One region of the Mesorhizobium sp. 113-3-3 genome, then DNA from elsewhere that is predicted to be linked to it. Evidence: predicted binding sites of a transcription regulator. Region 1 holds the regulator's gene; each other region holds the start of a gene.
The links. Region 1 encodes PhoB, which activates phosphate uptake and scavenging genes when phosphate is short. Its sites were predicted from a motif close to TGTCATNNANCTGTCAT; they were not measured.

Region 1 (10,026 bases):
CGATGCCGCTATCAAGGCGCTGAACCCCAGCCTCACCCTGCCGTCGACCGCGATCGCCGTCGTGCATCGTTCGGACGGCTCGGGCACCACCTTCAACTTCACCAACTATCTGGTGAAGCTCTCGCCCGACTGGAAGGACAAGGTTGGTTCGGACACCGCCGTCGAATGGCCGACGGGCGTCGGCGCCAAGGGCAGCGAAGGCGTTGCCAACACCGTCAAGCAGACGGATGGCGGCATCGGCTACGTCGAATACGCCTATGCCAAGCAGAACAACCTGTCCTACTCCAAGATGCTGAATGCAGCCGGCAAGGTCGTCGAGCCGTCGCTGGAGTCCTTCGGCGCTGCCGCTTCGAATGCCGACTTCAAGACTGCCAAGAACTTCAACGTCATCATCACCAACGAGCCCGGCGACACCACCTGGCCGATCGCTGCCTCGACCTGGGTCTTGATCCACAAAGCTCCGGATGATGCCGCTGCCACCGGCGAAGCCCTGAAGTTCTTTGCCTGGGCCTACAAGGACGGCAAGGAAACCGCCAAGGCGCTCGACTATGTCTCGATCCCCGACAGCGTCGTCGACCTGATCAAGGCTTCTTGGAAGGCCGACATCCAGGCCGGCGGCAAGCCCGTCTACGCCGGCGAGTAACATCCTCCAAAGGAGCGCCGCGCCCGCGGCGCTCCTTTTCCTTCAACTGAAAGAGCCGAGCTTGACATGAGCGCTGTCCAGGAAGCCTTGCCAGCCGTTAGAAGTTCGCGCGACGCCACCGTTCGACGGTTCGCGCTGACCGATTCGATCTTCCACGGAATGACCCGCGCCGCTGCCATATTGGTGCTGGTCCTGCTCGGCGGCGTAGCGATCTCGCTGGTAGCCGGTTCCTGGCAAGCCCTGTCGACCTTCGGCTTCTCCTTCCTGACCAGCGAGAGCTGGAACCCGGTGACGGAGAAGTTCGGTGCGCTGGCGCCGATCTACGGCACCATCATCACCTCGGCCATCGCCATCCTGATCGCCGTGCCGCTCGGCATCGGCATCGCCATCTTTCTCACCGAGCTTTGCCCGCGCCCGCTGCGGCGCCCGATCGGCATGGCGGTGGAATTGCTGGCCGGCATCCCGTCGATCATCTACGGCATCTGGGGCCTGTTCGTGCTGGCGCCGTTCCTGCAGACGACGGTGCAGCCCTTCATCATCAGCGTGTTCCACGGCGTTCCGGGCCTCAACGGCCTGTTCGCCGGTCCCCCCTATGGTATCGGCCTGCTGACCTCGGCGATGATCCTGGCCATCATGATCCTGCCGTTCATCACCTCGATCACCAAGGACGTCTTCGATACGGTGCCGTCGGTGCTGAAGGAATCGGCCTATGGCATCGGCTGCACGACCTGGGAGGTCACGCGCCGGGTCGTCATTCCCTATACCCGCATCGGCATCATGGGCGGCGTCATGCTGGCTCTGGGCCGCGCGCTCGGCGAAACCATGGCGGTGACCTTCGTCATCGGCAACGCGCACCGCATCTCGACGTCGCTGTTCGCGCCGGCAACGACCATCTCGGCGACGATCGCCAACGAATTCACCGAAGCCGTCGGCGATCTCTACACCTCCTCGCTGGTCGCGCTCGGCCTGATCCTGTTCGTTATCACCTTCCTGATCCTTGCCATCGCACGCTACATGCTGATGCGCATCGATGCCCGCACGGGAGCCTGACCGATGTCGACAGCCGCATCGCTTCACCAAAGCCGCAAGCGCAAGAATGGCGTGATGATGACGCTGTGCGTCGTCGCGGCCGGCATCGGCCTTGCCTGGCTGGCGCTGATCCTTGGCGCCTTGCTCTACAAGGGCCTGGCCGGCGTCTCGCTCTCGGTCTTCACGGAAATGACGCCGCCGCCCGGCGATGCCGGCGGCCTGCTCAACGCGATCTACGGCAGCATCGTGATGACCATCATCGGCATCATCGTCGGCACGCCGATCGGCGTGCTGGCCGGCACCTACATGGCCGAATACGGCCGCTTCTCGAAGCTCACCACGGTGGTGCGCTTCATCAACGACATTCTTCTGTCGGCGCCGTCGATCATCATCGGACTGTTCGTCTATGAGCTGATGGTGCGGCCGATGGGGCATTTCTCGGCGATCGCCGGTGCCGTGGCACTTGCCATCCTGGTCATCCCCGTCGTCGTGCGCACCACCGAGGACATGCTCAACCTGGTGCCGAACGCCTTGCGCGAAGCGGGCACCGCGATCGGCGCGCCGCGCTGGGTGGTCATCCGCTCGGTTGCCTATCGCGCCGCGCTTTCGGGCATCGTCACCGGCATATTGCTGGCGATCGCGCGCATCTCCGGCGAGACCGCACCGCTTCTTTTCACGGCGCTGAACAACCAGTTCTGGTCGAGCAATCTCAACGCGCCGATGGCCAGCCTGCCTGTCACCATCTTCCAGTTCGCTCTCAGTCCCTATGAGGAATGGCAGCAGCTGGCCTGGACCGGCGCACTCATCATCACATTGACGGTTCTCGCGCTCAGCATCTTTGCGCGCAGCCTGACCGGACGCAGAGAGGACAAATGAGCCAGATGTTGTCTCCAGACATGACGATCGCCGCCGAGGCGGTGACCAAGGCCAAGATCGAGGTCAAGAACCTCAACTTCTACTACGGCCAGTCGAAGGCGCTGAAGGACATCACGCTGTCGCTGCCCGAGCGCAGCGTCACCGCCTTCATCGGCCCTTCGGGTTGCGGAAAGTCGACGCTGCTGCGCGTCTTCAACCGCATCTACGAGCTCTATCCCAAGCAGACCGCCGAGGGCCAGGTGCTGCTCGACGGCCAGAACATTCTCGACCGCTCGCAGGATCTCAACCTGCTGCGCACCAAGATCGGCATGGTGTTCCAGAAGCCGACACCGTTCCCGATGTCGATCTACGAGAACATCGCTTTCGGCGTCAGGCTCTATGAGAAGATCAGCAAGGCCGAGATGGACGGCCGTGTCGAGCAGGCGCTGAAGCGCGCGGCGCTGTGGACCGAGGTCAAGGACAAGCTCAACGCCAGCGGCCTCAGCCTGTCGGGCGGCCAGCAGCAGCGGCTGTGCATCGCCCGCACCGTGGCGGTGAAGCCGGAAGTCATCCTGCTCGACGAGCCGGCCTCGGCGCTCGACCCGCTGTCGACCGCCAAGATCGAGGAACTGATCGACGAGCTGCAGGCCGACTACACGATCGTCATCGTCACCCACAACATGCAGCAGGCCGCGCGCGTGTCGAAGCAGACGGCCTTCATGTATCTGGGCGAACTGGTCGAATTCGACAAAACCGAGAAGATCTTCACGTCGCCTCGCGAGAAGCGCACGCAAGACTACATCACCGGCCGCTTCGGCTGATCGCACGCATACGAGGACCAGGATCATGGCCGAACACACAGTCGCAGCCTTCGACGAGGATCTCGGACAGATCAGCAGGCTGATCAGCGACATGGGCGATCTCGCCGGCTCGATGGTCGGCGGCGCCACCAAGGCGCTGCTGAATTCCGACAATGCGCTCGCCCAGCGCGTGGTCTCCGACGACGCCATCATGGATGCGCGCCAGCGCGAGCTCGACGACCGCGCCATCACGCTGATCGCCAAGCGCCAGCCTATGGCCGACGATCTGCGTCATGTCGTGGGCTCGATCCGCATGGCCGGCGATCTCGAACGCATCGGCGACCTTGCCAAGAACATTGCCAAGCGCGTCGGCACCGTCGGCCTCAGCTCCACGCCGCGCGACCTGTCGCATTCCATCGACGCCATGGCGCAGCTGGTGCTGATCCAGGTGCAGGGCGTGATCGAGGAATATGCGGCGCGCGATGCCGCCGCACTGGCGAAGCTGCGCGCCGACGACGAACGCATCGACGTCAAATACACCTCCGTCTTCCGCGAACTGCTGACCTATATGATGGAGGATCCGCGCAACATCACGGCCTGCACGCATCTGTTGTTCTGCGCCAAGAATCTCGAACGCATCGGCGACCATGTGACCAACATCGCCGAGAACGCGTACTATGTCCTGACCGGCACGCAACTGCCCGCCAACCGTCCAAAGCAGGACGAGACGGCGATGTCGGCGCCGGCGGCCTGAGCGCAGGGGTAACCAAGCGATGATCGCACCACGCATCATGGTGGTGGAGGACGAGGAGCCGCTCGGCGTGCTCCTCCGCTACAATCTGGAATCGGAAGGTTATCAGGTCGAGGTGGTGACACGCGGCGACGAAGCCGAAATCCGCCTGCAGGAGAACGTGCCCGACCTCCTGGTGCTCGACTGGATGGTGCCGGCGGTGTCCGGCATCGAACTCTGCCGGCGCCTGCGGATGCGGCCCGAGACCGAGCGGCTGCCGATCATCATGCTGACCGCGCGGGGCGAAGAAAGCGACCGTGTGCGTGGGCTGTCCACCGGCGCCGACGACTATCTGGTCAAGCCGTTCTCGACGCCGGAATTCATGGCTCGCGTCAAGGCGCTGCTGCGCCGCGCCAAGCCGGAAGTGCTGTCCAGCGTGCTCAAGGTCGGCGACATCGTGCTCGACCGCGAATCGCACCGGGTCTATCGCAAGAAGAGCGAGATCCGGCTCGGACCGACCGAATTCCGCCTGCTCGAATTCATGATGCGCCACCCCGGCCGCGTGTTCTCGCGCAGCCAACTGCTCGACAATGTCTGGGGCGAGACGATCTACATCGACGAACGCACTGTCGACGTGCATGTCGGCCGGCTGCGCAAGGCGGTCAACAATGGCCGCATGCCGGATGTCATCCGCACCATTCGCGGCGCTGGCTACGCGATCAGGGAAGATTGAAAGCGACCTGATTCAGGCGACGTTTTTCTTGGCGGCAAGGCCCGCTTTCGTTTGCACGCCCGGCGCGAAAATCTCCTGGTCGACGAAGGTCAGCGCGCGCATGGCACAGCCTTCGCGGATCAGCGGCAGCTCGTTCGGCTCGGTGTCGAAGGAGATCGATTTCGAGTGCTGGCCGCCAGCGGTCTGGGCGATCGCCTCGCGCAGTGCCGGCTCGATCAGGTCGAAGGCGGCGGCGCTGACGCCGACCATGGCGACGGGCGCGGGATCGATCAGCGCGAACAGGCTGCCGAGGCCGTAGCCAAGTGCCTCGCCGGCCTTGCGGTAGGCTTCGCGCTCGGGCCCGTCCCGTTCGCGTGCCGTGGCGGCCAATGCCCGCATCTGCGCGTCGCTGACATCGGCCACCGGCTCGGTGTCCTCGCTGAGCTGCCTGGCGTTGCGCCAGATGGCATAGTTGCCGGCATAAGCCTCGACGCAGCCACGGCGGCCGCAGCGGCAGAGCGCGCCGCCCGGCCGATGGATCATGTGGCCGAACTCGCCGCCCGAGGAATGGGTGCCGGTGAACAGCTCGCCCTTCAGCACCAGCCCCATGCCGATGCCGTGCGACAAAAGGATGGCGATGAAGTCGTCGCGGTAGCGCTCGGGATCGCGCCAGCGCAGCGCCACCGCCATCATGTTGCAGTCGTTTTCCATGGTGGCGGGGATGCCGAACTCGGCTTCGAGTATGTCGGCGAAGGCGATGTCGGTCTGCGGCGTGATCGGCGACCAGAGCATCGCCCGGGCTTCGGTGTCGGTGATGCCCTGGATCGCCAGCGCGATGCGGGCGACGCTGCGTACGTCGATGTCGGGATCCTCGAGCCGCCGTCGCACGATTGCCGTGCATTCGCCGATCAGCGCTTCGCGCGACATGGTCAGCGTGTCCAGCCGGCGCTGTTCCTCCGATATCACCTGGCCGGCATAGTCGATGACGGCGACGGAGAGGAAATTCAGCGACAGCACCACGGTCATGACAGCCGCGGCCTCCGGGTTGAGGCCAAGGCCGACCTGCGGCCTGCCGCGTTTGAGCGCGCCGGCCTCGCTCGGCTTGCCCTCGGCCAGGATGCCTTCACCGATCAGGTCGGAGGAAATCGCCGATATGGTCGAATGGCTGAGGCCGGTGGTCGCCGCGATCTCGGTGCGCGAAGGCCGGCCGGCCCGGCGCACGGCCGTGATCACCATGGCGCGGTTGCGCCGGCGCAGATCGTCGTGACGGATTCCGACCGACATGTTTTTCCATATCCTCCCGGTCGCCGCGGCTCCTCCGGTCCCTCGAACGCCGCGCGACACGGTCAAATACTGGCAGAAGCGGCCCGTCCTGTCATTTATTTATTCCGAGGCTCGAAAAAAATTCGGAAGGGCATCAAAATCCATCAGAATCGTTGTTGACAGCGTTCCGGTGTTAGACCAGTGTTTTTTCGAGGCTCGAAAAAATAGAGCCTCTGTGCCGGCCTTAGGGCCAGTTTGGTCGCGCCATACGCGGCGCAGGGAGGAATATTATGAAGAGATTCACAACCGCCATCCTGGCGGGTGTCGCCATGTCGCTGACGCTTGCGTCGGTCGCGCAGGCGAAGGACAAGGTCATCGGCGTTTCGTGGTCCAACTTCCAGGAAGAGCGCTGGAAGACCGACGAGGCCGCCATGAAGAAGGCCATCGAGGCCGCCGGCGACAAGTACATTTCCGCTGACGCGCAGTCCAATCCCGGAAAGCAGCTCACCGATGTCGAAAGCCTGATCTCGCAGGGCGCCAATTCGCTGATCATCCTGGCGCAGGATGCCTCGGCCATCGGCCCGGCCGTGCAGAAGGCGCTGGACGAAGGCATTCCGGTCGTCGGCTATGACCGCCTGATCGAGAACAAGGACGTCTTCTACCTGACCTTCGACAACAAGGAAGTCGGTCGCCTGCAGGCGAGCGCGGTGTTCAAGGCCAAGCCGGAAGGCAACTATGTCTTCATCAAGGGCTCGGGCGCCGATCCGAATGCCGACTTCCTGTTCGCGGGCTCGATGGAAGTGCTGAAGGCTGCCATCGACAGCGGCAAGATCAAGAATGTCGGCGAGGCCTATACGGACGGCTGGCTGCCCGCCAACGCCCAGAAGAACATGGAGCAGTTCCTGACCGCCAACGACAACAAGGTCGACGCGGTGGTCGCGGCCAATGACGGCACCGCCGGCGGCGTCGTCGCGGCGCTGACGGCGCAGGGTCTTGCCGGCACCGTGCCGGTTTCGGGCCAGGACGGCGACCATGCCGCGCTGAACCGCATCGCGCTCGGCACCCAGACCGTGTCGGTGTGGAAGGACGCGCGCGAACTCGGCAAGAATGCCGCCGAGATCGCCTCGCAGCTGGCCGACGGCAAGAAGATGACCGACATCGCCGGTGTGAAGGACTTCACGACGCCTGGCGGCAACACCGTCAAGTCGCTGTTCCTGACCCCGGTCGCCATCACCAAGGACAATCTCAACGTCGTCATCGACGCCGGCTGGATCAAGAAGGACGAAGTCTGCGCGGGCGTCGCCGCCGGCAGCGTCGCCGCCTGCAACTAAACGGCGCAAGATTGTTCGACATCGACGCCGCGGCCCAAAAGCCGCGGCGTTTTCCCAAGGGCTTCCCGCTTCAAATGACCGCGGAAAGCAAATAGCATCCATGTTCCGGCACCCGCGCCAGACGGTAAACCGGTGGGAGGATAGCATGACCGACACGACCTCTAATCAACCGGTCGGCAGCACTGCAGCGGACAGGGCGCGTGCATCCGAACTCAGCGCCGTTGGGCGGTTCCTCAAGGCGACCGAACTCGACACGCGCATGCTCGGCATGGTCGGCGCGCTGTTGATCATCTGGGTCGGCATCCATGTCCTGTCGGGCGGGCTTTTCCTGACGCCGCGCAATCTGTGGAACCTGTCGGTGCAGACCTCGTCGGTCGCGATCATGGCGACCGGTATGGTGCTGGTCATCGTCATGCGCAACATCGACCTCTCGGTCGGATCCGTCGAAGGCGTGATCGGCATGATCATGGGCGTGGCGCAGGCCGAATTCCTCATCCGCGTCGTCGGTTTCCAGCTTGGAAATCCCTGGCTCTGGATCATCGCGCTGGCCGCCGGCGTGGCGCTCGGTCTCCTGATCGGCGCATTCCAGGGCTTCATCATCGCCTATATGGAGGTTCCGGCCTTCATCGTGACGCTGGGCGGCCTGCTCGTCTGGCGCGGCATGGCATGGCTGATCACCAGCGGGCGCACGGTCGCGCCGCTCGACACAACCTTCCAGCTGATGGGCGGCGGACCACGCGGCTCGATCGGCGCCACCGCCAGCTGGATCGTCGGTGTCGTCGCCTGCGTGGCGGTCGCCTTCATGCTGCTCAACGGCAGGTCGCAGCGCAAGCGGTTCCACTTTCCGCTGCGCCCCGTCTGGGCCGAGACCTTGCTTGGCGTGGTTGCCTGCGCCGCTATCCTTGGCGCGGTCTGGATCGCCAATTCCTATCCATGGCCGATCGGCATCGTGCGCCAGTACGCCCAGCAGAACGGCATCACCGTTCCCGAAGGCGGGCTGTACATCGCGCATGGCATTGCCATACCGGTGCTGATGGCGGTGGCCGTGGGCATCATCATGACCTTCATCACCAAGCGCACGCGTTTCGGCCGCTATGTCTTTGCCATTGGCGGCAATCCGGAGGCGGCTGAACTTGCCGGCATCAACACGCGCTGGGTGACCATGAAGGTGTTCATGATCATGGGCGTGCTGGCCGCGATCAGCGCCGCGATCTCGTCGGCACGCCTCAACGCGTCGACCAATGCGCTGGGCACGCTGGACGAACTCCTGGTCATCGCCGCCGCCGTCATCGGCGGCACGTCGCTCGCCGGCGGCGCCGGCACGGTGATGGGCGCCATGCTGGGCGCGCTTCTGATGCAGTCATTGCAGTCGGGCATGGTGCTGCTCGGCATCGACTCGCCGCTGCAGAGCATCGTCGTCGGCGCCGTGCTGGTCATCGCCGTGTGGCTCGACACCGTCTATCGCAAGCGGGTTTAGGGGGAGAAACGATCATGACCGACAAAATCGCTCCCGCAACTGCCCCAACAAATGCCGCCGCGGGCACGCCGCTGATCGACATGCGCAACATCTCGATCGCCTTCGGCGGCATCCGCGCCGTCGACGATGCCTCGATCGATCTTTTCCCCGGTGAGGTCGTGGCGCTGCTCGGCCACAACGGCGCCGGCAAATCGACGCTGATCAAGATCCTGTCCGGCGCCTACAAGCGCGATGCCGGCCAGATCTTCGTCAATGGCGAGGAGGCTTCGATCTCCAACCCGCGCGACGCCAAGAAATACGGCATCGAGACTATCTACCAGACGCTCGCTTTGGCCGACAATGTCGACGCCGCCGCCAATCTGTTCCTCGGCCGCGAGCTGATGACCGGCTGGGGCACGCTCGACGACGTTGCCATGGAGGCCGAGGCGCGCAAGGTGATGGGGCGGCTCAATCCGCGCTTCCAGCGCTTCAAGGAGCCGGTGATCAAGCTGTCGGGCGGCCAGCGGCAGTCGGTGGCGATCGCGCGCGCGATCCTGTTCAACGCCCGCATCCTGATCATGGACGAGCCGACGGCTGCCCTTGGTCCGCAGGAGACGGCGCAGGTGGGAGAACTGGTCAAGCAGCTCAAATCCGATGGCATCGGCATCTTCCTGATCAGCCACGACATCCACGATGTGTTCGAACTGGCCGACCGGGTCTGCGTGATGAAGAACGGCCAGGTCGTCGGCACTGCGCGCACCACCGATGTCACCCAGGACGAGGTGCTCGGCATGATCATCCTGGGCAAATGTCCTCCGGGCGCCATTCCCGGGCCTGGCGCGCTGAAAATCGCCGCCTGAGGCCCCGCGCCGGCGGCCCGGTATCGGCTTGACCGGCATGGCCGGTTGCCGCCCACGTGATATGCCAGTGATCGCGATGGCTTGGCCTTGCCATTGTGTTGGCCTGACGACTTGCCCATAAAGGTCCGGTATTGCTCATGGGCCGCATCATCCGTTGAAGAAGCTTTTTCCAATCGTCGCGTTCATCGCTGTTGCGCTGATCAGCATGACCATGGCGGGATTCGCCTATTTCGCGACGCAGGAGGCCTCCCGCATCAAGTTCGAAGCGGCCGCCGACGATGCCCTCAACCGGATCGAGAGCCGCATCGACCTGCATCTGTCGCTGCTGCGGTCGACTCAGGCCCTGT
Region 2 (10,026 bases), 1.8 Mb from region 1:
CGGACTTGCGCAAGCCTCCGTCAGTGCGACTTCGGGTTGACCAGCCGGGCCGCGACTGCGCATGCTGCCTCACAAATGGAGACTTTCGATTGACGGACTGGATCGCAATTCTGAAAGAGCAGACCGCCACCGGCGACCAGATGGGGCGCGAGGTGCCGCAGATGCTGGCCAATCCCGATATCAGCGAAGCCCAGGTGAAAACACTGTTTTCCGCGCTGGAAAAACAGGCCGAATTCGTCGAGAAGCTGCGCATGGCGCTGGAGAAATTCGGCCATGACTTCTCGATCATCAAGGCAGCCGAAAGGCTGGAGGAACGCTATGCCGACCTTGCCGCATCGGTTGCCGAAAAGCTGAAGGCGATGCGCAAATAGAGCCTGCTTTTAGAGTTATTTCTCGAGAACGCGCGAAAAACGCGTATCCGGCACAAGCCACACCAGGGCCACGGCGACATAGAGCCCCACACCGATCCACCGGTTGAGGAAGGTCAGCGCAATGGCCACGATATAGACGGCAAGCGAAAGCCTTCCCTTGCGGTCACTGCCGATTGCCTTGGCGAAGGCGGTGTCTTGTCCATGCAGGCGATGCAGCGCGGCGGCCAGAATCGTATAGGCGATGGCGCACAGCACCAGATCGAAACCGTAGACCGCGACCGGAACCGTGGCGAAATGGTTCTCGCCCATGAAGGCGGTCGTCACCGGCATCAAGGACAACCAGAACAACAGATGCAGGTTTGCCCACAAGACCCCGCCGTCGACGCGCTGCACGGTGTGGAACATGTTGTGCAGATTGTTCCAGTAGATGCCGACATTGATGAATGAGAGCACGTAGCACAGGAAGACCGGCAGTTGCGGCACCAGGGCCGAGAAATCCTCACCCTCCGGCACTTTCAGCTCCAGCACCATGATGGTGATGATGATGGCCACCACGCCGTCGGTGAATGCCTCGACCCTGCCTTTGCCCATGGAGCCCCCCGATTGTCTGGTAAAATCTACGCGATGACTGGATGTGCGGCTACCCGCCATATGGCTGGGCGAACGGTGGATGGTCCGCACCTTGTCCAGGCGGCTCGCGAAGCCAAATCATTCAGCCGTTCGGCGTCTCCGGCGCCATGTTGGCGCGGCCGCGCGGCACGCCAAGCCCGGTGTCCGGCGGCTCGCCGGCGGCCGGCCTGTTCTCGATCATATGGAATGTGCGCCAGCCGCCGAACCGGTAATAGGCCGCGGCCAGCACAAGCGAGGTGATCGAGCCGGCCGGGAAACTCCACCACAACGCTTCCTCGCCGATCACGCCGCGCATGAAATAGGCAAAGCCGGTGCGCACGATGAGCACCGAAATCACCAGGATGATCAGCGGCGGCATCACCGCGCCGGTGGCGCGCACGGTGGCGAACAGCACGATGGTGACGCCGAACAGGATGAACGACCACGACGCTGCCGTGTTGATGTGGGCGGCGATGTCGATCGCCGCGCTGTCGCTGCTCAGGAACAGGCCGAGAATCGGGCGGTCGAAGAGCCACAGCAACGCGACAAGGGCGCCGGTCAGCACGAGGTTGAAGCCGACGCCGGAGGCGGCGACGCGGCCGATCCGGTCCCAGCGGCCGGCGCCGACATTCTGCGCCGCCATGGAGGAGACCGCCGCACCGATGGCCAGCGCCGGCATCTGGATATAGGTCCACAACTGCGCGGCGATGCCGTAGGCGGCGGCGACTTGCGACCCGTAGGAATTGACGATGCCCATCACCGTCAGGGCCGCCGCCGAAATGACGATCATCTGCAGGCCCATCGGCACGCCCTTGAAGACGACGATGCGCAGCAAAGCGGGGTCGGGCCGCAGCAGCGCGAGATTGGCGCCGGCCAGCCGCAACGGGTGCTTGCGCGCATAGAGCACGACAAGGATGGCGATGACGCTCACCGTCTGGCCGATCAGTGTCGAGGTGGCGGAGCCGGCGATACCGAGTTCGGGGAAGGGGCCGATGCCGCGGATCAGCAGCGGGTTGAGCACGATGTCGAGAACGACCGCCAGCGCCATGAAGATGAAGGGCGTGCGTGAATCGCCCGCACCGCGCAGCACGGTCATGACGAAGGACAGAAGGTTCATCATCGGCACGGCGACGAAGATGATGCGCAGATAGGAACGCGCCAGCGGCAAGGCGTCCGCCGGCGTGCCGAGCGTGTTGAGGATGGCATCGACCCAGATCCAGCCGCAGACGGCGAAAACCACCGAAACGAAGAAGAAGAAGGTGGCGCTGGTGCCGACGATGCGGCGCGCCTCGGGCAGGTCGCGGGCGCCGACCGACTGCGCCACCAGGATGGTCGCCGCCATGCCGATGCCGAACACGGTGCCCAGGATGAGGAACAGGACGAGGTTGGCATTGGAGGTGGCGGTCAGTGCCGATTCCCCGAGAAAGCGGCCGACCCAGACGGCATTGATCGACCCGTTGAGCGACTGCAGCACGTTCGAGCCGAGCACCGGCAAGGCAAACATGAGCAGCGTGCGCGGAATCGGGCCGCTGGTCAGGTCGCCGGTGCGCCGGCGCGCGGGCATTTTTTCGTCCATGGCTGGCGACTCGGCAAACTGATCTGGATCCGCTCCACCATCATTGCCGATTCAACGGGGCAGGTCGATGCGGCGTCGGAAAAGCTTGGCCGGAGGTCTCCTGGCGCACCTTGATCTAATCATGTTCTCAAAGCGCCCGGAATGGGCTATTGATCCCCGGGGGCGTGGGGGCCGCATTCCTTATCAGATCTTGCGAATATCCGGGGGGTTGATGTCCGATAGTCCGCTGTTTTCCGAGCGCCTGAACCGGCGCGCCTTTATCGGTGCGTCCGCATTGGGCGCGGCTTCGATGGCTCTTTCGGCGTGTACGACGACTGAGGTGGTGACGCCGCCGCCGGCGGCCGCGCCGCCGCCCGATACGGCGTTCGGCGATACCGCCAGCATGTACGCGGCGCGCACCGACGAGGGCTTTCAGCTGCCGGCAATCCCGGTGGCCAAGCTCGATCCGAAGTTCGTTCGCCAGATCGTGGCCGACCCGACCGGTGAAAAACCCGGCACGATCGTCGTCGATGTCTCCGAGCACTTCCTCTATCTGGTGCGCGACGGCGGCAAGGCCATCCGCTATGGCGTCAGCTTAGGGAAGGCCGGTTTCGGCTGGACCGGCAGCGCCGTGGTCCAGGCGCGGAAGAAATGGCCGGTGTGGACGCCGCCGCCGGAAATGATCCAGCGCCGGCCGGAACTGGCGAAGTTCAAGGATGGCATGCCGCCAGGCCCACAGAGCCCGCTCGGCGCCCGCGCGCTCTATCTGTTCCGCAACGGCAAGGACACGATGTACCGGCTGCACGGCACGCCGGAGTGGGAATCCATCGGCAAGAACGCATCGTCGGGCTGTGTGCGCTTCATGAACCAGGACATCATCGACCTCTACAGCCGCGTCAACGGTCCCGCACAGGTCTTCGTGCGCCCCAATTTGTCAGCCGCCGGCAAGATCATGGCGGTGGCGAGCAGGACGGCCGAGCCGATCGATGCGGGCGTGCCGAGGGACGCGGAGTTCCTGAAGTAGATATCGCATTTGGCGCGCTATCGACTGGCCAATAAATTTGCAATATTCGGCGCTAGTCTAGTACTACAGGCCAGGATCGAGATACGCCCTCGCGCAGGCAAGAGTCGTGGTTTGAGGCACTAGTCCTCGCAACGTCCAATGTTTGTATGCAACTTTGGCAATGAACCATACCGAGAGTGGGTTCGATGGCAGCCAGATCCAATCCGAAGCGTGGCCTTGTGATCCAAGGTGGCGGCGCGAAGGGGGCGTTTGCTCTTGGGTGTTTGCGCGTGTTCCAGCGACAAGGAATTGAATTTTCTGCGGTTGCGGGCACGTCGGCGGGTGGCCTTTGCGCTATCATTTGGTCGACCCAAAAAATTGAAGAAGGCATTGCGCTCTGGAGGTCAATCGATCACAGCCTCTTTCTTGGTAAAACTCCAGACGGGTGCTTTCGACGCGTTCTCAAGATCTTTTGCATAGTAGGGAAGATCTTTCTCCTTTACTTAAATGGCGTCGAACCGGAAGGCCGCTCCCAAGTTGCCCGCGATCTCATCTTTTCTATCCTTGTTGGTATACTGTGTTGGGCTCTTACGCCGTATGGCATGCCTACTTGGCTCACCATCGCGAGTCTGATCCTGATTCCTATTATTGCAATTTGCGCTTTCACGAACACACTGCCAAAGGTTGGCTGGGATCAACGAGTCAGAAGCCGGATCGTTGGAGCGCAAATTTTTGTTGGCGAGATAGCAGTACTCGTTGGAGCAGGATCGTTGCTGCTTGAACTGTTCAGGTTCATCCAGCCGGTCCAAGGTTTCACTTGGGCATATGTAGGTTACAATGCTGCAATTGTCGTGGTCGCTCGCGCACCAATGGAGCTTAGGTCTACCCTGCTAGAGGGAAAGTTGCTCGCTGGTAAGATCGTAGAATTCCTCTCGGCCGAAATTAAAATACCTACATTCGTTACCGTCGCGAAAGAGTATGGTCCGGGGTCACCGCACTTTCTGCTTTCCACCCCTGGCGTGTTTAAGGCAGTTTATGCGGACCTGCAACGCGCTCCAGCTCAATTAAAAGCGGCTTTTGCATATGCTAGCGCAGCCCTGCCGTTAGGAATTCTTCCCGAAATGACAATCGATGGCAAAACATTTGTCGATGGGGGGGTAGCCGATAACACTCCGATTACTCCAATTCTTGGGCAGGATGTTGATGAGATATGGTTGATTTCGCTTAGCCCCACCCTGTTTGATTTGAAAGATCACATGCGCAATGTTCTGATGCAGGCGATATTTGTCGAAGGTCCACCGCAAATCAGCGCTGAGGCCTACAGCGCTGCTCTTAGCCACTTCGACAAAATAAAGTTAGTCGTCTTTTCACCGCCAACCGACCTTGGCAACATGCTTATGGGGACTCTGAATTTCAACGCAAAGCGTACCAACGCTTTGATGGTACTTGGGGAGCGCACAGCAGAACGTGTTCTGAGAAGCGGAACTGGCTATTCTTCGCGAATATACCGGCTGAATTATAAGTTTTGGACCCGACTGCGCTTAATTCGTCGAGCGCTTCCGCCTTGTAGCGTGGTTCACCCTTATAAGCGAAGCAATATCAGTGACCTCACGAAGAGCGAGTTTGAGTTTCCGGATGTCCGTGTGAAGCCTGACGAGGCCGGGAGACCCTCCTGGCACGCTTCGGTCATCGTACTTTGGTCGATCTATCTCGGAAATTCGATCAATAGCGGTTGGCAAAGTATCCTCTGGGCTACGCTGTTTGGCCTCGTTGGCCTCTCGCTGCCAACATGGCGTGCGCGCATGAGAAGGAATCTCGACAAGTAAAGAAGACTATGAAGTGGCGCGAGATCTGAGCGCGAGACGACAGTCGCCTCAAGGCAGGCGCATTTTCAAAAGCGAGGTGTGGCCGAAAGACCACCATTTGATCGGCGAACCGCAGAGCGGACGCGCCGAGCGCGCCCGCCTGGATAAGGGTAACTACTTCTTGGCGAGGCCGGGAAGCGTGACCTGGTAGACCAGGAACATGGTGTCGACATTGGCGCCGTCATCGGCCTTGTAGGAGGCGCCGACCTGGAAACCGTCCTGGGCGAGGAAGTCGTTGTCATTGGCGACGAACAGGAAATAGTCGTCGGGCAGCTTCGGATCGAGAACGCTGGTCAGCGACATTGCTTCCCATTTCTCGGACAGGTTGTTGTGGTCGTTCGGCGCGCCATTGTGCAGGCCGAAGCGATTGAGCTGCGCATTGTCGTTGATGTCGATGAACGGCGTCAGCCTGGCCGGCGTCACCGACGGATCGAGCACGCCCTTGGGCGCGACCGGCATGTCGGCGGCGTCGAAGGGGCCGCCGGCGATGTCGGTTGCCGCCGAAACGTCGACGACGAAGATCTGGCGCAGAAGCGATGTGTCGCCCTTGACGCCCTGGCCGTTGCCGCTGTCGCGCGCCAGCATCAGGAAGGACGTGTCCGACAGCGCCACGATCTCGCTTTGCGCGGCGACCTTGGTCTTGCCCTTGGCATCCTTGAACACCGGCAGCGGCACGACATATTCATGCGCCAGCTTGAGATGGGCGAGGTCGGAAGCGTCATAGACCAGCGCCCGCGTGTTCTGCCGGGTCGAACCGGAATCGCCGCCATCCTGCCTGGTCGCCGACTGCAGCACGGCGATCAGGAACTTGCCGTCCGGCGTCATCGCCATGCCTTCGAGACCCTGATTGTTCTGGCGGCCGGTCTCCGGATCCTTCGGATCGGGCTCGGCGGCACCTGGGCCGGGATTGTCCGAGGAAAAGTTCGGCGCGCCCTTCCGCATCGGCACCAGCGCCGCCGGCGGCTGGGTCGCCGACAGCAGGCGGCCTTGCGCCGAGAAGCGGTAGATGTTGGGGCCATATTCGTCGGAGATGAACATCGAGCCGTCGGGTAACCGCACGATCGCCTCGTTGTCGAGGGCGAGCTTGCCATTGGTGGCGACGGGCAGCATCGGCATGTCGCCGGCGCCGGCGCGCACATCCGACAGCGGATCGAGACCGGTGGCATCAGTGCCCTTGTCGTCGGTCAGAAGCATGGTGTCGGTAAGCGTCGCCTTGACCTCGGTCTGCTCCTGGCCAGCGGCGCCTGCTGCCGCCGGCGTGAACTCGATGCCGATCGTGTTGATCCGCGGCCGGTAGTCGGTGGTGCCGGCGACATTGTAGCCGCGATCCGGCAGCAGCCAGAGCGAACCCTTGTAGGTGCCGGCCTCATGCGTCCAGCTCGATGTGTCGATCGCCATGCCGGAACCCGAGCCGAACGTCTCGCCGAATTTGTCACGCTGTGCGGCCGGGATGCGGCCGACGCCGACCAGGCCCTTGTTGACGAGGACGGTCGCGGTGCCTTCGGCGAGCGCCGGCGTCAAGGCGCTGAACAAGGCCAGCGCGACGCCGAGCGAGGCGGTTCGGTGCAGGTGTTTCATGGATGATCCTCTTTGTGACAGATGTGCCGGAGCGGCCGAAGAGCGAAAGCTTAAAGAGGCGGTACATCGATGATGCCGCGCGCCCCCCCAAAAGCGGTCTACGGCGCGAACATGATGCTTGCGTGACAGGGCGGCATGTGTGCCCGCCGGGATATTCGCAGGCCGGGAAAAACACGCGCTCTGGCGGAAGAATGGATCCTCCCCACGCATCCGTCCGGGCGTGCAGGCGCATCACTGGACACTTATGTCCAGTGCGTATATGGTGCGCTTCTGACAGACCGGGAGGGAAGCCTTGAAGTCGCACTACCGTGCAGTGGTCATCGGGGGTGGGGTGGTCGGCGCCTCGGTGCTCTACCACCTGACGCGGTTCGGCTGGTCCGACGTGGCGCTCATCGAGCGCGCCGAACTGACCGCCGGTTCGACCTGGCATGCGGCGGCCGGATTTCATGCGCTCAACGCCGATCCCAATGTCGCGGCGCTGCAGGACTACACCATCAAGCTTTATCGGGAGATCGAGGCCGAGTCCGGCTGGGATATCGGCCTGCACATGACCGGCGGCGTCAACATGGCCAGCGATCCCCAGCGTTGGGAATGGCTGAAATCGGCCTGGGCGGTGTTCCAGTCGGTCGGCATCGAAACGGCTCGTCTGGTGACCCCTGACGAGATCAAGGAAATCTGCCCGATCGTCGACGTAAGCGGTGTGCTCGGCGGTCTCTACGATGCCAACGAAGGCCATCTCGACCCTTACGGCACGACGCATGCCTATGCGGGTGCCGCCAAGAAGCGCGGGGCCGACATCATCCTGCGCAACCGTGTCGTCGAGTTGAAGTCTCGCGCGGACGGCCACTGGGACGTCGTCACCGAGCAGGGCACCATTGTTGCCGAGCATGTCGTCAACGCCGGCGGACTGTGGGCAAAGCAGCTGGGCCGCATGGCCGGCATCGACCTGCCGGTGACGCCGATGGAGCACCATTATTTCATCACCGAGGACATCCCCGAGATCGCGACGCTGGACCGGGAGATCGGCATCGCCGTCGACCTCGACGGCTTTTCCTACCTGCGCCAGGAGCGCAAGGGCGTGCTGCTCGGCGTCTATGAGCAGAACCCGAAGCACTGGCACATGGACGGCGCGCCGTGGGACTACGGCATCGAGCTGATCCCGGAAGACATAGACCGCATCAGCTTGGAACTCGGCAGGGCGCATGAGCGCTTTCCCTGCCTGGCGAGCGCCGGCATCCGCAAATGGGTCAACGGCGCCTTCACCTTTACCCCCGACGGCAATCCGATCGTCGGACCGGTTCGCGGCCTGAAAAACTACTGGGTCGCCTGCGGCGTCATGGCCGGTTTCAGCCAGGGCGGCGGCGTCGGCAAATCGCTGGCCGAATGGATGATTTACGGCGAGCCGCAGGCCGACATTTCCGGCATGGACATTGCCCGCTACGGCGCCTTTGCCGCCAACCGCGAATATCTCGGGCAGACGACGCGGCAATTCTATGCGCGCCGTTTCGTCATGACCTTTCCCAATGAGCGGCTGCCGGCCGGCCGGCCCTTGAAACGCCCCGGCGCCTATGACGGCATGAGCGCGGCCGGCTGCGAATGGACTGCATCGTGGGGGCTGGAAATCCCGGCCTATTTCGCGCCGATGGGCTTTTGCGAGAACACCACGCTCAAGCGCTCCAGCGCTTTCGACATTGTCGGCGACGAGGCGCTGCAGGTCCGGCGTGCCGCCGGTCTCGTCGATATCTCGGCCTATTCACGCTATGCGGTGTCGGGGCCAAGCGCCGAGGCATGGCTCGACCGGCTGCTTGCCTGCAGGTTGCCGAAGGCCGGGCAGGCGCGGCTGGCGCCTATGCTCGGGCCGGACGGGCGGCTGAAGGGCGACCTCACAGTGATCAATTGGGGCGGCGGCGACTATTGGCTGATGGGTTCCTACCACCTCAGGGAATTCCACATGCGCTGGTTCGAAAGCCAAACAGGTGGGGGCGTCGCGGTCACCGACATCTCCGACGCGACGGGCGGCTTCCTGCTGACCGGGCCGAATGCGCGGAAAATCCTGGAGCGCACGACACATCAGGACGCCTCCGCCGCCGCACTGCCGTTCATGGCCTGCGGCGCGTTCGACATTGGCATGGTGCAGGCGCGGCTTGCCCGTCTGTCCATCGCCGGCGAGCTCGGCTTCGAGATCAGCTGTCCCGTGACCATGCATGCCACGCTGCGCGAGACCTTGCTTGCCGCCGGCGAGGATCTTGGCCTGGCCGAGATCGGCTACTACGCGCTGAATGCGCTGCGCCTGGAGAAAAGCTTCGGCATCTGGTCGCGCGAATTCACGCAGGGCTACACGCCAGGGCAGACCTGCCTCGACCGTTTCATCACCTTCGACAAGGGCGATTTCGTCGGCCGCGAGGCGGCGCTGAAGGAGCGCGATGCCGGTGCCGCGCAACGGATCGTGACGCTGGAGGTCGACGCCGTCGATGCCGACGCCAGCGGCTTCGAGCCGGTCTGGCGCGACGGCCGGCGCGTCGGCTTCGTCACGTCCGGCGGCTTTGGCTACACGATCGGCAAGAGTGTCGCGCTGGCGTTGGTCGACGGCGATTTTGCCGAGGAGGGGACGGCGCTTTCGGTGCACATTGTCGGCGTCGAGCGGCCGGCTCGGGTCATCGCGGCCTCGCCCTACGATCCCTCGGGCAAGGCGATGCGGCAATGAGGAGGATTTTCGATGATCGATGACGCGGCACGAGACAGCAGGCGCGAGCGCCGGCGCGGACGCACGGGCGAGGCCGGCAGCGAAAGCAGCCGCCGTCCCAACTACCGGTCGCTGAAGAATCCGTTCATGCCGCAGCCGATCTTTTCGGACGACCAGATCGCCGCGATCCACGACACGGCGCTGCGCGTGCTGGAGGAGCTCGGCATCAAGGTGCTCTTGCCGCAGGCGCGGGAGATTTTCGCCCGCGCCGGTGCGCTCGTGGACCCGGACACCGACATGGTGCGCATCGGCCGCGACATCGTGGCCGCGGCGCTGGCCTCGGCGCCAAAATCAATTCCGGC
Region 3 (10,026 bases), 1.6 Mb from region 1:
GCAGGTGATCAAAGGCATAGACATCAACGTGCGCAAGGGCGAGGTGGTCGGCATTGCCGGGCTGATGGGCGCCGGCCGCACCGAATTCGCCATGAGCCTGTTCGGCCGCTCCTATGGCCGTCGCATCACCGGCGAGGTTCAGCTCAAGGGCAAGCCGATCGATGTCTCGTCCGTGAGCAAGGCGGTCGAACATGGCATCGCCTACGTGACCGAGGACCGCAAGACTTACGGTCTCAACCTGATCGACCATATCAAGCACAACATAACGCTTGCCAATCTCGGTGGCGTGTCGCGTCACAGCGTGATCGACGATTTGCGCGAACTCGCCGTTGCCAATGATTATCGCAAGAAGACCAATATCCGTGCTTCGAGCGTCTATCAGATGACGGGCAATCTTTCCGGCGGCAACCAGCAGAAGGTGGTGTTGTCGAAATGGCTGTTCGCCGACCCGGAGGTTCTGATCCTCGACGAGCCGACGCGCGGCATCGATGTCGGCGCGAAGTACGAAATCTACACGATCATCGCGCGTCTGGCCTCGGAGGGTAAGGCAATCGTGGTCATCTCGTCGGAAATGCCGGAATTGCTCGGCATCACCGACCGCATCTACGTCATGAACGAAGGCCGCATCGTCGGCGAAATGCCCGCGGCGGACGCAAGCCAGGAAAAAATAATGCGTGCCATCGTTCGGGGAGAAGGAAAAGCAGCATGAGCACCGAAAGCGCCCCCGCCCCGCAGGGCAATGTCGCCGAAGAACAGCGTCCACGCATTGCCGTCTCGGCGCTGACGACGAACCTGCGCGAATACGGCCTGATCATCGCGCTGATCGTCATCATGCTGTTCTTCCAGTTCACCACGTCTGGAACGCTGTTCAAGCCGGTCAACCTCAGCAATCTTGTGCAGCAGAATTCGTTCATCATCGTGATGGCGCTCGGTATGCTGCTGGTCATCGTTTCCGGCTATATCGACCTCAGCGTCGGGTCGGTCGCCGGTTTCATCGGCGCGCTGGCGGCCAACATGATGGTCATCTGGCAACTCGGACCGCTCAGCAATCCGCTGGTGGTTTCGATCGTCTGCCTCATCGTGGGCGGCCTGATCGGCGCGGCGCAAGGCTATTGGATCGCCTATCACCGGATACCGAGCTTCATCGTGACGCTTGCGGGCATGCTGATCTTCCGCGGCATCTGCCAGGCGCTGCTGGGCGGCGGGTCCTCGGTGGGCCCACTTCCCGACGACTTCAAGGCACTGAGCTCCGGCTTCATCCCGGACTTGATCGGCCCGCTGACGCTGATCCCGCCGACGGTGAATGCCGCCGGCAAGACCATCATCGGCAGCGGCCTGACGCTGCACATGACGACGATCGTGCTCGGCCTCATCGCGGTGGTTGCCTATGCCTATTTCGGGGTGAGGACGCGACGCAAGCGCGAACGCCATGGCTATGAGGCCGAGCCGTTCCCCCTGTTCGTCGTCAAGACGCTGGTCGCCAGCGCGCTGGCGCTGTTCCTTGTCTATGAATTCGCCAGCTACCGGGGCCTGCCGGTGGTGCTGCTCGTCATGGGCGTGCTGATCTCGCTGTTCGTCTTCGTCACCAAGCGCATGACGATCGGCCGTCGCATCTATGCCATGGGCGGCAATCCCAAGGCGGCGCAGCTGTCGGGCATCAACACCGAGCGGCTGACGCTGCTGGTGTTCATCAATATGGGTGTGCTGTCAGCGCTGGGAGGCCTGATCATCGCGGCGCGTCTCGGCCAGGCCGTGCCGGCGGCGGGTCTGGGCTCGGAGCTCGACGTCATCGCCGCCGTCTTCATCGGCGGCGCCTCGGCAATGGGCGGCGTCGGCCAGGTCATCGGCGCCGTGGTCGGCGGCTTCATCATGGGCGTGATGAACAACGGCATGTCGATCATGGGCGTCAACGTCGACTGGCAGCAGGTGGTCAAAGGCCTCGTGCTGCTCGGCGCCGTGATCTTCGACGTCTACAACAAGAACAAGGCCTGAAACAAAATACCGGGAGCGGGCCGAACCGCTCCGGCGAGGCAACGAGGAAGGCATACGGGTCACATCGCGGCGCTGCCGGCAACCAGCAGGCACGAAGAAGTTCCCTCAAGGAACCAAGCCCCGCGAGCGCAATCCGAACGGAGAATTTCACCCGTGGCATGGGCGACGTCCCAGCCGCGCTTGGGAAGGTTTGCCGCGGCGGCAGCCATGCCAAGGCACATGAGAGAGGATTGATCATGCTGATCTCGCAGATTCTCGATGACGCCGAGACCATCCGCGTCGTTGCCCGCAATGGCGGCAAGACCCGGATCATCAACGGCGCCCGCAGCGTCTATTCGCTGGCGATGGAGGCGGCCCGCACCGGCGTCGGCCTCGCCACCCTGATCGAGCGCAAGGGGCTCGGCGAGACGGTCGATCTCGATGCCGCCTACAAGAAGGGGCGGCTGTTGTCGCCGATCAATCACCCCGATCCGGCGCACCTGCATCTCACCGGCACCGGCCTGACGCATCTCGGCTCGGCCGCAACGCGCGATTCCATGCACAAGAAGCTCAGCGCCGATGGCGAGGAGCAGCTCACCGATTCCATGAAGATGTTCCGCATGGGTCTGGAGGGCGGCAAGCCCGCCAAGGGCCAGGTCGGCGTGCAGCCGGAATGGTTCTACAAGGGCAACGGCACGATGGCCGTGGCGCCGGGTGCCGCGCTCATGTCACCGGCCTTCGCCAAGGACGCCGGCGAGGAACCCGAAATCGCCGGCATCTATGTCATCGGCGACGACGGTGCCGCCTTCCGCGTCGGCTTCACGCTGTCGAACGAGTTTTCCGACCATGTGACCGAGCGGGTGAACTATCTCTTCCTCGCCCATTCCAAGCTGCGCAACGCCTCGTTCGGGCCCGAGATCCTGATCGGCGACCTGCCTTCCGACATCCGCGGCACCTCGCGCATCGTGCGCGACGGCAAGACGCTGTGGGAAAAGCCGTTCCTGTCGGGCGAAGCGAACATGTCGCACACCATCGCCAATCTCGAACACCATCACTTCAAATATTCGGCGTTCCGCCAGCCCGGTGACGTGCATGTGCATATGTTCGGCACCGCGACGCTGTCCTTCGCCGACGGCGTCAAGACCGAGGCCGGCGATGTGTTCGAAATCGAGGCCGGCGATTTCGGACTGCCGCTGCGCAACCCGCTCGAGATCGAAAAGCCGGTGAAGGTGGCGGTGAAGGCGCTTTGAGAGCGTGATCTCCCCGCTTCTTGGGGAGATGGCCGGCAGGCCAGAGGGGGGGCGTTGTCCCGCCAGCGTAGCAATGGAAGCAACTGTGCCTTCCGCTATTCCTGACGCTCTTAGGAGAGGTCGCGATCCTTGCGCCTCCCTCTGCCCTGCCGGGCATGTCCCCCACGAGGGGGGAGATATTGGCAGCTTCTCAATAAATATCGAAGTCGAAATACTTGGCCTGGATCTTCTAGTAGGTGCCGTCGGCGACGAGCGCATCGATGGCTGCGTTTAGCTAGTCGCGCAGGGGCGGTGTCGTCGAGGCGCACGGCAATGCCGGCTTGCGTTTCGGTGCCCTTGACGTCGCCGACCAGCTTGCAGCAGCCGTCGCTCGACTTCTTCAGCCAGTCCACCAGCACGAACTTGTCCGAAATCACGGCATCAAGCCGGCCGTTGGTCAGGTCGGTGATCGCCTCTCCCGGCGCAGGCAAGTATCTTGCCCGGCGGCAATCGGCGCTCAGCGTGCGGCGCGGAAGTGCTTGGAGAGCTTCAGGCCCTGTGCCTGGTAGTTGGAGCCGAGATCCGTGCCGTAGAGCGACTGCGGCCGTTTCAGCATGTGCTCGTAGACCAGCCGGCCGACGATCTGGCCATGGTCGAGGATGAACGGCACTTCGTGGCTGCGCACCTCAAGCACCGCCCGGCTGCCGGTGCCACCAGCCGCCGAATGGCCGAAACCCGGATCGAAGAAGCCGGCATAGTGGACGCGGAATTCACCGACCAGCGGATCGAAAGGCGTCATCTCGGCGGCGTAGAGTGGTGGCACATGCACCGCTTCCTGGCTGACGAGGATGTAGAATTCGTCGGGGTCAAGCACCAGCTCGCCGGCGCCGCTCTTGTGGATCGGTTCCCAGAAATCGACGACATCCTGCGCGGCGCGCTTGTCGACATCGACAAGACCGGTGTGGTGCTTGCCGCGATAGCCGACCAGCCCGTCACTGTCGCCGTTGAGATCGATCGACAGCGCGATGCCGCCGCCCGAAATATTCGGCGGTTCGGTGGCGACCAGCATCTGCGCGCGATGCAATTCATTGAGTTCGGCTTCGGCGAGCAAAGCGTTGCCGGTGCGGAAGCGGATCTGCGACAGGCGCGAGCCGGTGCGCACGACGATCGGGAAAGTGCGCGGGCTGACCTCGAGATAGAGCGGACCGTTGTAGCCGACGGCGATCTTGTCGAACTCGTGGCCGCGGTCGGTCATGACACGGGTGAAGATGTCGAGCCGCCCGGTCGAGCTCTTCGGGTTGGCCGAAGCGGAAATCTCTGCCGGCAAGGCAAGGCTTTCGAGCAGCGGCACGATGTAGACGCAGCCAGTCTCCAGCACCGCGCCTTCGGCCAGATTGATCTCGTGCAGCTTCAGCCTGTCGAGCTTTTCCGAAACCTTATGGTTGGGACCCGGCAGGAAGGACGCGCGCACCCGCCAGGCCTTGTCGCCGAGCCTGAGATCAAGGCTGGCCGGCTGGATCTGGTCGGGATCAAGAGCACGTCGCGACTTCAGCGCACCGGACTGGAACAGCGCCGCGATGTCCTGATCGGGAAGAATGCCTGTCTGCCGCAAAGCTTCGCTCCTGGGCGACCATTTCTTGGCGCAGGTTCTTGTCGCAAACCGTGGGACACTTTTGCGAAACCTGCTTGGTACAAACCTCTTAATGAAGCCGGCAATTGACGCAAGCGTGGTACGGGTCTAAAGGATCGTTATCCCGTGGTGATTTGGCCGGTCGGCTTGCAGCCACGTTAAACAAGTCGCTAAAGGACCGTTGGCCGTGAGGCCGTATGGACCGGTTGCGACTTTCGTGACCGGTTTTTTTGTGTCTGGAAACAAAAGCGATGAGCAGCAACAAGCGCAACTGGAAGCCTCAGACAGCCCTCGTTCATAGCGGAACCCTGCGTTCCGGCTTCGGCGAGACCTCGGAGGCGATGTACCTGACCCAGGGCTATGTCTACGAAACGGCGCAGGCGGCGGAAGCCCGTTTCAAGGGCGAGGAACCCGGTTTCATCTATTCGCGCTACGCCAATCCGACCGTCGACATGTTCGAAAAGCGCATGTGCGCGCTGGAAGGCGCCGAAGACGCACGCGCCACGGCATCGGGCATGGCCGCGGTGACGGCGGCCCTTCTGTGCAGCGTCAAGGCCGGTGACCACATCGTGGCGGCGCGCGCGCTGTTCGGCTCCTGCCGCTGGGTTGTCGAGACCCTGGCGCCGCGCTACGGCATCGAGGCGACACTGGTCGACGGCACCGACATCGCCAACTGGGAAAAGGCGGTCAGACCCAACACCAAGCTGTTTTTCCTGGAGAGCCCGACCAATCCGACATTGGAAGTGGTCGACATCGCCGCCGTCGCGTCGCTGGCCAACTCGATCAGCGCGCGGCTTGTCGTCGACAATGTCTTCGCCACGCCTTTGCAGCAGAAGCCGTTGCAGCTCGGCGCGCATATCGTCGTCTATTCGGCGACCAAGCACATCGACGGCCAGGGCCGCTGTCTCGGCGGCGTCATCCTGTCGGACAAGAAATGGATCGACGAGAATTTGCACGACTATTTCCGCCACACCGGCCCCAGCCTGTCGCCCTTCAACGCCTGGACGCTGCTGAAGGGCCTGGAGACGCTGCCGCTGCGCGTGCGCCAGCAGACGGAAAGCGCCGGCAAGATCGCCGATTTCCTGGCCGAGCAACCGCAGATCGCCCGCGTCATCTATCCCGGCCGGGCCGACCATCCGCAGGCTGAGATCGTCAAGAAGCAGATGTCGGGCGGCTCGACGCTGATCTGCCTCGACGTCAAGGGCGGCAAGCAGGCGGCCTTCGCCTTGCAGAACGCGCTCGACATCGTGCTGATCTCCAACAATCTCGGCGATGCCAAGAGCCTGATCACCCATCCGGCGACGACGACGCACAAGAATTTGAGCGAAGAGGCGCGCGCCGAACTCGGCATCGGACCGGGCACGCTCAGGCTGTCGGTCGGCCTGGAGGACGCCGACGACCTGCTGGAAGACATCGCGCAGGCGCTGAAAGCGGCAAAATAGTAGATGTCTTTGGCTTTCAGGCGCGCGACGAAGCCTCTTCCAGCTCCGTAGCCTTGGTGCCGATGGTCATTGCATTGCCGCGCCAGTCGACCGCGCCGCCGAGCCAGCCGCGTGCCCACATGGCTGGCAACATCAAGTCCCGCGCGATCATCGCCGCGACCGTGCGCGGCGACAGGTGCCAGCCCTTGGACCAGGCCAGGGCGCATTCCGGAAGGTAGAAGGCCGCCAGCACGGCGATGGCCGTCAGCAGCAGGCTGACACCGGCGCTGGCTGCCGCAAGCAGCGCAAATGCCAGCGGCACCACCGCGCCGGTCAGGATTTCCGGCGTGAAGAACAGCGGGAAGGTGACGCGGCGCAGACGCGCCCAGCGGGCCTGGCGCGACCAGACCGTGCCAAGCGTGCGCCTGCCAAGCGGCTGCTCGAAGGGTGCCGCGACAAGATTGACGCGCAGGCCAATCGCGCTCACCAGCTTGGTCGCGGCGGCGTCCTCGGCGGCTTCGGCGGCCAGCGCGCGGATGCCGCCATTGGCATCCAGCACCGGCTTGTTCAATAGCATGCTCTTGCCCTGGGCAAAGCCAAGGCCGAGCGCCTCGCCGGCATACTGCCAGCGGGCCTGCAGCGTGTTGAGGAAGGCGCATTCGACCTCGGCCCAGAAGCCCTCCGGCCGCGAGCCGATCGGCGTCGAGCAGACAAGGCCGGTATCCGTCCGCCAAGCCGCCATCAAATGCTGGATGTAGTCTCTCGGCATCAGCACGTTGGAGTCGGCCAGGACGACCCAGTTGTGCCGCGCGGCTTCCCAGCCCTTGGCGCAATTGTTGAGCTTGGGATTGGCACTGAACCGGTCTTCGCCGATCAACAGCCGGGCCGGCACTTTTGGGAAACGGTCAATGGCGGCGCGGATCAACCTGACCACCGGGTCGTCTCCATGGGCAACGCAGAAGATCAACTCATAGCGTGGCCAGTCGAGCGAAAAGGCGCGCTCCAGCGTCTCCTGCGTGAACGGCTCGACGCCGCGCCAGGGTATGACGACCGACACGGGCGGCGATTTGCCGGCTGGCCGTGCGATCGTGGTGCGCCGTTTCAGCTGTGACGCGGCGAGCAGGATGCTGGCGGCATTTGAAAGGATAAGAGCAGTCGAAAGCGAGGCCGCTATGAGAGTGAGTTCCATCGAGATCTGGTCACTCCAGGTGAGACAGCCCGTGTATGGCCGTTTTCAACAGTTCGACAGAGCGCCGAGTCGCCCGGTTCGTGCACACCACCATTGTCATGTGTCACTTAAATGACATTCTTTGCCGGCACCTGCGTTTCAAGGCCAGGCGCGACAAGACGCGCACGTTGACCTGCTCGCCGGGAGCGCCGAAAGGTATGGGACTGTTTTGGAGCCGCCTATGTACCGCGCCGTCACGCGCAACATCGAAGTGCAGGTCAGGCCGTTCTACCTCGAGGATCGCTCGGATCCTTCGGAGAACCGCTATGTCTGGGGCTATCAGATAACGATCGACAACCAGTCGGACGAATTCGTGCAGCTTCTGTCGCGCTATTGGCATATCACAGACGGCGCCGGCCGGGTCGAGGAAGTGCGCGGCCCGGGCGTCGTCGGCGACCAGCCCGAACTCAATCCCGGCGACAGCTATCAGTACACGTCCGGCTGCCCGCTCTCGACGCCGTCAGGCATCATGGTGGGGCACTACACGATGCGCAACAAGCGCGGCGAGACCTTCGACATCGCCATCCCAGCGTTCTCGCTGGATCTGCCGGGAACCAGGCGGACGGTAAATTAGCGTCTTTCTCTCCGTCACTATACCGGGAGTTGAGGAATGGTCCGCGCAGCGGACGAAAAGCCAATTGCTTGGCTTTTCGAATGACGAACGCCCGGCAGGGCAATGAGGGGCGGCGCCAGCCTTCCTGAGATGTCGTCCATGACGGGATCTGCGCGCGGCCAATCGCCGAAGTTCGCGCCGCCCCTCATCCGCCCTTCGGGCACCTTCTCCCCGTGAAACGGGGAGAAGGCAAGGAGCTTCACTGCGCCGCGAATTCCGCCGGGTCGAAGTCGTACTGCTTCGAGCAGAATTCGCAGGCGACATGGATGCCGCCGTCCTCGGTCGAGTCCTTGATCTCCTGCGCGGAGAAGCCCTCGAGGATACCGCGGATCTTGTCGCGCGAGCATGAGCACTGGTCGGCGACGGGAACGCCGCCGAAGACGCGCACGCCATGCTCGTGGAACAGGCGATAGAGCAGCCGTTCGGCGCCGATCGTCGGGTCGATCAGCTCGGTCGGCTCGATCGTGCCGAGCAGCGCCAGCAATTCCTGCCAGGAATTGTCCGCCGGATCATGGATCTCCTCGCGCGGATCGCCGTCGCCGCCCGGCAGGTCCGGAATGCGCATGCGTTCGGGCGACTGCGGCAGGAACTGCGCCAGGATGCCGCCGGCGCGCCATTGTTCGCGCGCGCCGCCAGGGCCTGGCGTCAACAGCTTGGCCACGGACAGCCTGATATCCGTCGGGATCTGCTCCGACTGGCGGAAATAGGTGCGCGCCGCATCTTCCAGCGTTTCGCCATCGAGCTGGACGATGCCTTGATAGCGCTGCGTATGGGCGCCCTGGTCGATGGTCAGCGCCAGCACGCCGCTGCCGAGCAGCGTCTGCTGGGACGTTTCGCCTGCAGCGATCAAGGCCTCGAGCCGATCGGCATCGAAGCGCGCATAGGCGCGCAGCGCCGACGGCGTCGAAAAATCCGCCACCAGCATGTCGACCGGCCCGTCGGTGCGGGTCTGCAGGATGAACTTGCCCTCGAATTTGAGCGAGGTGCCGAGCAGCACCGTCAGCACACAGGCTTCCGCCAGCAGGCGGGCGACCGGCTCGGGATAGTCGTGGCGGCTGAGGATGGCGTCGAGCATCGGCCCGAGCTGGACGGTACGGCCGCGCACGTCGAGCGGGCCGACCTCGAACGGGACGACATGGTCGTCGCCGGCATAGCCGAACTCGCCGAGTTTGGGGTGATGTTCAGTCACTTGATGCGTTTCCAACATGACAAAGCTCCAGGGCGCGGCCATGCCGCCCCCTGGGGTGCATGCGTCCAAACGCGCTTGATTTGCGTGATGCGGCGCAGATAGGCATCGCGCCCCCGCAGATCAAGCGCCCAGACCTTTCAAAGCCCAAGCCACCTCAAGCCCCAAGACACCAGGCAAGCACCGCCTTCTGGGCGTGGAGTCGGTTCTCGGCCTCGTCGAAGACCACCGAATGGGGTCCGTCGATAACCTCGTCGGTCACTTCTTCGCCGCGATGCGCCGGCAGGCAATGCATGAACAGCGCGTCCGGTTTGGCATGCGCCATCAGCTTGGCATTGACCTGATAGGGCGAGAAGACGTTGTGGCCGCGGGCGCGATGCTCCTGGCCCATCGACACCCAGCAGTCGGTGACGACGCAGTCGGCCTGGTCGACGGCTTCCTCGGGCGAGCGGGTGAAGAGCAGCTTGCCGCCATGCGCCTTGGACCAGTCGATGTGCTTCTGCGCCGGCTCGCTGCCTTCGGGCACGGCGACGTTGAGGTTGAAGCGGAACCGCGCCGAGGCTTCGAGCAGCGAATGCAGCACATTGTTGCCGTCGCCGGTCCAGGCGATGGTCTTGCCGGCCACCGGACCGCGATGCTCCTCGAAGGTCATGATGTCGGCCATCAGCTGGCAGGGATGGGTGTCGTCGGTCAGCCCGTTGATCACCGGAACCGTGGCATTCTCGGTCAGCTCCAGCAGCCGCTCATG

Region 2: a site for PhoB is predicted at 7,093-7,109, ahead of JG746_RS16430 (esterase-like activity of phytase family protein). Genes of this name have one in related genera too.
Region 3: a site for PhoB is predicted at 7,541-7,557, ahead of JG746_RS33855 (ceramide glucosyltransferase). Genes of this name have one in related genera too.

The regions. Positions count from the first base shown of each region.
Region 1 is NZ_AP023243.1:1,534,376-1,544,401, forward strand. Features, by position in the region: gene pstS (phosphate ABC transporter substrate-binding protein PstS) at 1-643, shown strand, start outside; gene pstC (phosphate ABC transporter permease subunit PstC) at 710-1,693, shown strand; gene pstA (phosphate ABC transporter permease PstA) at 1,697-2,548, shown strand; gene pstB (phosphate ABC transporter ATP-binding protein PstB) at 2,545-3,348, shown strand; gene phoU (phosphate signaling complex protein PhoU) at 3,374-4,081, shown strand; gene phoB (phosphate regulon transcriptional regulator PhoB) at 4,101-4,790, shown strand; gene JG746_RS07440 (ROK family protein) at 4,803-6,053, opposite strand; gene xylF (D-xylose ABC transporter substrate-binding protein) at 6,323-7,363, shown strand; gene JG746_RS07450 (sugar ABC transporter permease) at 7,509-8,840, shown strand; gene JG746_RS07455 (ATP-binding cassette domain-containing protein) at 8,855-9,679, shown strand; gene JG746_RS07460 (CHASE domain-containing protein) at 9,834-10,026, shown strand, end outside.
Region 2 is NZ_AP023243.1:3,369,943-3,379,968, forward strand. Features, by position in the region: gene JG746_RS16405 (hypothetical protein) at 90-371, shown strand; gene JG746_RS16410 (TMEM175 family protein) at 387-962, opposite strand; gene JG746_RS16415 (MATE family efflux transporter) at 1,084-2,556, opposite strand; gene JG746_RS16420 (L,D-transpeptidase) at 2,768-3,559, shown strand; gene JG746_RS16425 (patatin-like phospholipase family protein) at 3,745-5,364, shown strand; gene JG746_RS16430 (esterase-like activity of phytase family protein) at 5,518-6,981, opposite strand; gene JG746_RS16435 (GcvT family protein) at 7,274-9,685, shown strand; gene JG746_RS16440 (trimethylamine methyltransferase family protein) at 9,698-10,026, shown strand, end outside.
Region 3 is NZ_AP023243.1:7,028,603-7,038,628, forward strand. Features, by position in the region: gene mmsA (multiple monosaccharide ABC transporter ATP-binding protein) at 1-709, shown strand, start outside; gene mmsB (multiple monosaccharide ABC transporter permease) at 706-1,992, shown strand; gene araD1 (AraD1 family protein) at 2,229-3,221, shown strand; gene JG746_RS37945 (hypothetical protein) at 3,332-3,691, opposite strand; gene JG746_RS33845 (2'-deoxycytidine 5'-triphosphate deaminase) at 3,718-4,812, opposite strand; SAM riboswitch at 4,947-5,024, shown strand; gene JG746_RS33850 (O-succinylhomoserine sulfhydrylase) at 5,082-6,272, shown strand; gene JG746_RS33855 (ceramide glucosyltransferase) at 6,289-7,440, opposite strand; gene apaG (Co2+/Mg2+ efflux protein ApaG) at 7,661-8,053, shown strand; gene JG746_RS33865 (Hsp33 family molecular chaperone) at 8,292-9,323, opposite strand; gene argF (ornithine carbamoyltransferase) at 9,436-10,026, opposite strand, start outside.